3 regions of the Kitasatospora sp. NPDC001261 genome follow, and region 1 is predicted to be linked to each of the others. Evidence: riboswitches for the same ligand, from Rfam matches in the RefSeq annotation. Region 1 holds a riboswitch; each other region holds the start of a gene.

What was found. Region 1 has a riboswitch for S-adenosylmethionine ahead of thrC (threonine synthase). Riboswitches for the same ligand answer to the same signal wherever they lie in the genome.
Region 2: another riboswitch for S-adenosylmethionine. It lies ahead of ACFY4B_RS00810 (aminotransferase class V-fold PLP-dependent enzyme); the one in region 1 lies ahead of thrC (threonine synthase).
Region 3: another riboswitch for S-adenosylmethionine. It lies ahead of ACFY4B_RS27800 (IclR family transcriptional regulator); the one in region 1 lies ahead of thrC (threonine synthase).

The regions. Positions count from the first base shown of each region.
Region 1 is NZ_JBIAXP010000023.1:167,640-169,819, forward strand. It holds gene thrC (threonine synthase) at 1-815, opposite strand, end outside; SAM riboswitch class I at 832-968, opposite strand; gene ACFY4B_RS29030 (glucosyl-3-phosphoglycerate synthase) at 1,080-2,117, shown strand; gene ACFY4B_RS29035 (trehalose-6-phosphate synthase) at 2,178-2,180, shown strand, end outside.
Region 2 is NZ_JBIAXP010000001.1:173,537-175,716, reverse strand. It holds gene trpD (anthranilate phosphoribosyltransferase) at 1-661, shown strand, start outside; SAM riboswitch class IV at 770-888, shown strand; gene ACFY4B_RS00810 (aminotransferase class V-fold PLP-dependent enzyme) at 940-2,180, shown strand, end outside.
Region 3 is NZ_JBIAXP010000022.1:29,689-31,868, forward strand. It holds gene ACFY4B_RS27795 (threonine/serine exporter family protein) at 1-272, shown strand, start outside; gene ACFY4B_RS27800 (IclR family transcriptional regulator) at 470-1,183, opposite strand; SAM riboswitch class I at 1,386-1,527, opposite strand; gene ACFY4B_RS27805 (hypothetical protein) at 1,602-2,180, opposite strand, start outside.

The sequences.
Region 1 (2,180 bases):
AGCCTGATCAGCTCCTGGAGCCCCTTGTCGATCTTCGTCAGCTGCGAGCCCGAGGCGATCGGGATCACGATCTGCTCCGGCAGCCGCCAGCCGAGCTGCTCGCAGATCTCGTACGCCAGCGTCTTGGAGCCCTCGCCGTAGTACGGCCGCAGGTTCACGTTGACGAAGCCCCAGCCCTCGCCGGCCGGGTCGCCGATCAGCTCCGAGCAGAAGCGGTTCACGTCGTCGTAGTTGCCCTCGATGCCGACCAGCTCGCCGCCGTACACCCCGGCCATGACGACCTTGCCCTGCTCCAGGTCGTGCGGGATGAACACGCAGGACCGGAACCCGGCCCGGGCCGCCGCCGCACCCACCGCGCCGGCCAGGTTGCCGGTGGAGGAGCAGGACAGCGTGGTGTAGCCGAACGCCCGGGCCGCCTCGATCGCGCACGCGACCACCCGGTCCTTGAACGAGTGCGTCGGGTTCCCGGAGTCGTCCTTGACGTGCAGCTGGGCGGTGAAACCGAGCTCCCGGCCCAGGTTGTCCGCCTTCACCAGCGGGGTCCACCCCGGGTTCAGGTTCGGCTTGGACGCCACGTCGGCCGGCACCGGCAGCAGCGGCGCGTACCGCCAGATGGAGGCCGGACCGGCCTCGATCCGCTTGCGCAGCTCCTCGGCGCCCTCGCTGCCGAACTCGTAGGCGATCTCCAGCGGGCCGAAGCACTCCAGGCACGCGAAGCTGGGGCCGAGCGGGAAGCGGGTGCCGCACTCGCGACAGGACAGCGCGGCGGCCGGGCCGAGGTCGACGGAAACGGGTGCGGCAGTGTCGATAGCCATGATGGCGAGGCCTCTCTCCTCATCTTCCCCGTGGCGCGGTCGCGACACGGGACGGAATTGGCACCTGTCCCGCCGGGGCCTGTCGACAGACAGCCGCGCGAGAAGGTTGCCGGGACGTCAACGGGCCGTTCCCTCAGTCCCTCTGGATGAGCTTGTGAAATTGTGGTGGTGCTCAACGGAGACCCCGGCGTGCAAAGGTCCGACCGCTGTACGAAGACTGTATCCGAAGGCGTCAAACCTGAACGGGACCGTCCGCCAAGCGAGATGACCCGTCCCACCGACCTCGCCGAGGAGATCTCCGTGCCCGCCGAACCGACTCCCGCGCTCCTCCCGCAGGCGGCGTCCTGGCTGCGCCGCCGCTCCTGGAGCGCGGCCGACCGGCCGGTCCGCACCCTGCTCGACGCCAAGGAGCGCACCGGCCGCACGGTCAGCGTGGTCCTCCCCGCCCTGGACGAGGAGGCCACCGTCGGCGACATCGTCCGCACCATCCGCCGCGAGCTGATGGAACGCCTCCCGCTCGTCGACGAACTCGTCGTCGTCGACTCCGGCTCCACCGACGCCACCGCCGCCGTCGCCGCCGAGGCCGGCGCCCGGGTCGAGCACCGCGACGCCGTCCTGCCCCGGCTGCCCGCCGTCCCCGGCAAGGGCGAGGTGCTCTGGCGCTCGCTGCTGGTCACCCACGGCGACATCGTCTGCTTCGTCGACGCCGACCTGCGCGAGTTCGACCCGGCCTTCGTCTCCGGCATCGTCGGCCCGCTGCTCACCGACGAGTCCATCCAGCTGGTCAAGGCCATGTACGACCGCCCGCTGGAGTCGGAGGGCGCCGTCCTGCCCGCCGGCGGCGGGCGGGTCACCGAACTCGTCGCCCGCCCCCTGCTCAACCTCCACTGGCCGGAACTCGCCGGTTTCGTCCAGCCGCTCGGCGGCGAGTACGCGGCCCGCCGCTCACTGCTCGAACGGCTGCCCTTCCCCACCGGCTACGGCGTCGAACTCGGCCTGCTGGTCGACGCCCTGGAGCTGGCCGGCCTGGACGCCCTCGCCCAGGTGGACGTCGGCGTCCGGCACCACCGCCACCAGGACGGCCAGGCCCTCGGCCGGATGGCCGCCACCATCTACCGGACCGCCCTGGAACGCCTCGACCGCACCCACCGCCTCAAGGCCTCCGCCGACCTCGTCCACCCCCACCTCACCCAGTTCACCCGCGACCCGGAAACCCGCGCCTTCACCGCCCACACCCACCCGGTGACCGCCCTCGAACGCCCCCCGATCCACACCCTCCCCGAGTACGCCGCCCGCCATTAGGGCCTCTCTTCGACGGGCCGCACGGGTTTGCCACGCCGACCCCACGGCAACATGCCAACCATG
Region 2 (2,180 bases), on a different contig from region 1:
CGTGCTGGAGAAGCTCGGGGTGGCGCTGGACCTCTCCCCCCGGCGGGTCGCCGAGGTGGCCGAGGAGGTCGGGCTGACCTTCTGCTTCGCGGCGAAGTTCCACCCCTCGATGCGGCACGCCGCCACCGCGCGGCGCGACCTCGGGGTGCCGACCGCCTTCAACATCCTCGGTCCGCTGACCAACCCGGCCAAGGTCACCGCGCACGCCATCGGCTGCTTCGACACCCGGCTGTCCGGGCTGATCGCCGGGGTGCTGGCCCGGCGGGGCGCCACCGCGCTGGTCTTCCGCGGCGACGACGGGCTGGACGAGCTGACCATCACCACCACCTCGCAGGTCTGGCTGGTGCGCGACGGGGTCGTCACCGAGTCCACCTTCGACCCGCGGGACGTGGGCATCGAGCTGGTCGGCATCGAGGCGCTGCGCGGGGCGGACGCCTCGTACAACGCCGAGGTCGCGCGGCGGCTGCTGGCCGGCGAGCACGGGCCGGTGCGGGACGCCGTCCTGCTGAACACGGCGGCGGCGCTGGTCGCGCTGGAGCTGGGCGACGCGCCGCTCACCGAGCAGTTGGCGGCCGGCATGGAGCGGGCCGCGAAGGCGATCGACTCCGGTGCCGCGCAGGACCTGCTGCGGCGCTGGTCGGAGGCCACCAGCCGGGCCTGAGGCGGCAGTTGGGGAGCCCGTGCCGGTACGCCGGTGCGGGCTCCCGTGCTGTCCGGATGCTGGATGCCCGTTTGACCACCCGGTGGACCAGGCCTAGAGTCTTCGCCAGGTCATGAGTGACAGCGCCAAGCCCCAGCTGGCTGTCCGGCAACCCTCCGTCCGTGGCGGGGTGCCCTGGGTGAGGACCGGGTCGTCACGGCAAGCCGTCCGTGCGACAAGCGCGGACGCCCGACGACTAGCACTCCCGGGGTCCCTTGCCCCAGAAGGAGTGCATCCCCATGTCTCTGGCCACCGAAATCCGCACCCCGCTCGCCGTCCTCGGCGCCGACGTCCAGGTCCCGCTCGCCAGCGGTGAGAAGGTCGGCTACGCGGCGCTCGACTACGCGGCGAGCTCGCCGGCGCTCCAGCGGGTGTGGGACGACGTCGCCGCCTACGCGCCGTACTACGGCAGCGTCCACCGCGGGGCCGGGTACCTCTCCCAGCTGTCCACCGACCTGTTCGAGCAGAGCCGCCGCACCGTCGGCGAGTTCCTCGACCTGCGCGAGGGAGACCAGGTGGTCTTCACCCGGGCCACCACCGACTCGCTCAACCTGCTGGCCTCCGCCGTCCCGGCCGGCACCCGGGTGTTCGCCTTCGAGACCGAGCACCACGCCTCGCTGCTGCCCTGGGCGCACGCCGGACTGGACGTCACCTACCTGCGGGCGCCGCGCTCGCGGGCCGAGGCGGTGGCCGCGCTGGACGCCGCGCTCGCCGAGGCGCCCGAGGGCCCCAAGCTGCTCTGCGTCACCGGCGCCTCCAACGTGACCGGCGAGCTGTGGCCGGTCGCCGAGCTGACCGCGACCGCGCACCGGCACGGCGCCCGGGTGGTGCTGGACGCCGCCCAGCTGGCGCCGCACCACCGGGTCTCGGTGCGCGAGCTGGACGTCGACTGGATCGCCTTCTCCGGCCACAAGATCTACGCGCCGTTCGGCGCCGGGGTGCTGGCCGGCCGGGCGGACTGGCTGGACGCGGCCGAGCCGTACCTGGCCGGCGGCGGGGCGACCCGGACGGTGGCCCGGGAGGCCGACGGCTCGGTGGCCGTGCAGTGGCACACCGGCCCGGCCCGGCACGAGGCCGGCTCGCCGAACGTCATCGGCGCCTACGCGATCGCCTCGGCCTGCCGGGCGCTGACCGAGGCCGGCTTCGACGGGCTGGAGGCCCGCGAGCAGCAGCTGATCGCCCGGCTGACGGCAGGGCTGGCCGAGATCCCGCAGGTCAAGGTGCTGAACCTGTTCGGCGAGGGCTCCGCCCGGGTGGGCGTGCTGTCCTTCGTCGTCCGGGACTGGAACAGCTCGCACTTCTCCGCCGCGCTGTCCGCCGAGTACGGCATCGGGGTGCGCGACGGCCTGTTCTGCGCCCACCCGCTGGTGCGCACGCTGCTGGGCGACGAGGACGAGGCACCGTCCGAGTGTGGTGCGCCCGAGCCGTCGCTGCCGGGCGAGCGCAGCCTGAACGCGATCCGGGTGAGCTTCGGCGCCGG
Region 3 (2,180 bases), on a different contig from region 1:
CCGGTGCCGTGGCCGCCGCGGTCGCGGCCACCCTGGTGCACTGGCTGCCGGGCGGTCCGCTCTGGCAGGTGCTCTACCTCCCGGCGTTCTGGATCGTCGTGCCGGGCTCCTTCGGTCTGCTGAACACCGCGCAGATCGAGGTCGGCAACGGGGCGCAGTCGCTGCTGGCGGCCGTCTCGGCGGTCTTCGGGGTGTCGATCGGCACACTGATCGGCGCGGTGATCAGCCGGATCCCCCGCCCCAGCCTCACCGGCCTGCCGCACCGGGCCTGAGCCGGTCGGAACCAGGCCTGAGCCGGGCCCGAGCCAAGCCGGACCCGGGACCGGTACGGGCCGGAACCGGGCCCCGGGGCGCGCGGAGGTGCGCCCCGGAGCCCGGAGTCTCGGAACCCGAGGTTCGGAACCCGAGGTTCGGAACCCGTGACCAGGGAACCCCGGAACCTCGGAATCCGAGAGCCTCGGAGCCCCCGTCAGGGCTGGCGCAGGGCCTCGGTGAGCCGGTGGGCCGCCTCGACGACGGCCTGGGAGAGCTGGGCACCGGGGTGGCGGCTGAGCCGTTCGATCGGCCCGGAGACCGTGACGGCGGCCACCACCCGGTTGGACTGGCCGCGGACGGGCGCGGCCACGGAGGCGACCCCGACCTCGCGCTCGCCGACCGACTGGGCCCAGCCGCGGCGCCGCACGCCGCTCAGCGCGGTGGCGGTGAAGCGGGCCCCCTGCAGGCCGCGGTGGAGGCGCTCGGGCTCCTCCCAGGCGAGCAGGATCTGGGCGGCGGAGCCGACCTTCATGGGGAGGGTGACCCCCACCGGAACGGTGTCGCGCAGGCCGGTGAGCCGCTCGGCGGCGGCCACGCAGATCCGGACCTCGCCCTGCCGCCGGTAGAGCTGGGCGCTCTCGCCGGTGGCGTCCCGGAGCTGGGCGAGGACCGAGCCGGCCGCGGCCAGCAGCCGGTCCTCGCCGGCGGCCGCCGAGAGCTCGCCGAGGCGGGGGCCGAGCATGAACCGGCCCTGGACGTCCCGGCTGACCAGGCGGTGGTGTTCGAGTGCGACGGCCAGCCGGTGGGCGGTGGGCCGCGCCATGCCGGTGGCGGCGACGAGGCCGCCCAGGGTGGCGGGCCCGGCCTCCAGGGTGCCGAGGATCGAGGTGACCTTGTCGAGCACGCCGACGCCGCTCGTGTTCTCCATGGGATGGGTACTCCAGTCTCAAGGCCCGGGAGCAGCGGGTCCGCGCTGCTCACGGCGGCTCCTGGCGGGGAGCCGGGGGGTGTGGTCAGCGAGGACAGGCCGGAGAAGTCGGCCGATTGCCTGCGCCGGGCACGAGACGGGTACGCGAAAGGACCGGGGCGGGAAGCGCCCGGGCGAAGGACAGCACAGAGAGCACCGTGTCTCCTCATCTTTCCCGCGCCACAGTGGCGACAGGCCGGAGTTGGCACTGCCCCCGCCAACACGGCGCGTACTTCGGACGCCGGGTCGAACGGGGAGTTGCCGGGGCTTCGTAGGGCCGGTCCCTCCACCCCTCTGGATGATTCGCCAGGAACGATACAAGACATCCGGGGCGGGTCGGCAAGTCCCCCCGCCCTCGACCACGCCCCGCGGGGCCGGCTCAGCGGTGGCGCGGCCCCGACAGGCCGGTGCACGGGGCCCCGTCCGGGCTGCCGGGGAGGGTCGCGTCCCAGGCGTGGAGGGCGGCGAGGGCGGCGGTGCGCTCGCGGTCCGTGGGCCGGGTGCCCTCGGGGCCGAGCAGGTAGTCGGCGACCGGGGTGAGCAGCAGGGTGGCGTCGCCGGCCGGGAGCAGCAGCGCCTCGTCCCACTGGTGCCGGATGACGGTGCGGCGCAGCAGCGTGCCGTGGCGCGGCGAGGTGCCGTGGCACGGCGGGGTGCCGGCAGAGGTCCGGCGGCGGAGTTCGGGGGCGACCTCGGCCTCCAGGACGGTGCGGACGTCCCGCAGGGCGCCGAGCGGCACGTGCTCGGCGGCGAGGTCGAGGAGGGCGGCGGCCTCCGGGGCGAGCCGGTAGGCGGCGACCACCGCGGCGGTCTCGACGGGCTCGAAGGGCTGCCCGGCGAGCCGGGCCACGTCGATCACGTCGCCCGCGAGGAAGGTGCGCCCGAGCCCTTCCTCGGCGAGGGCGATCAGGCATTCGACGTGGTCGTCGGCGGCCAGGTAGGGGCGGACCGGGACGGT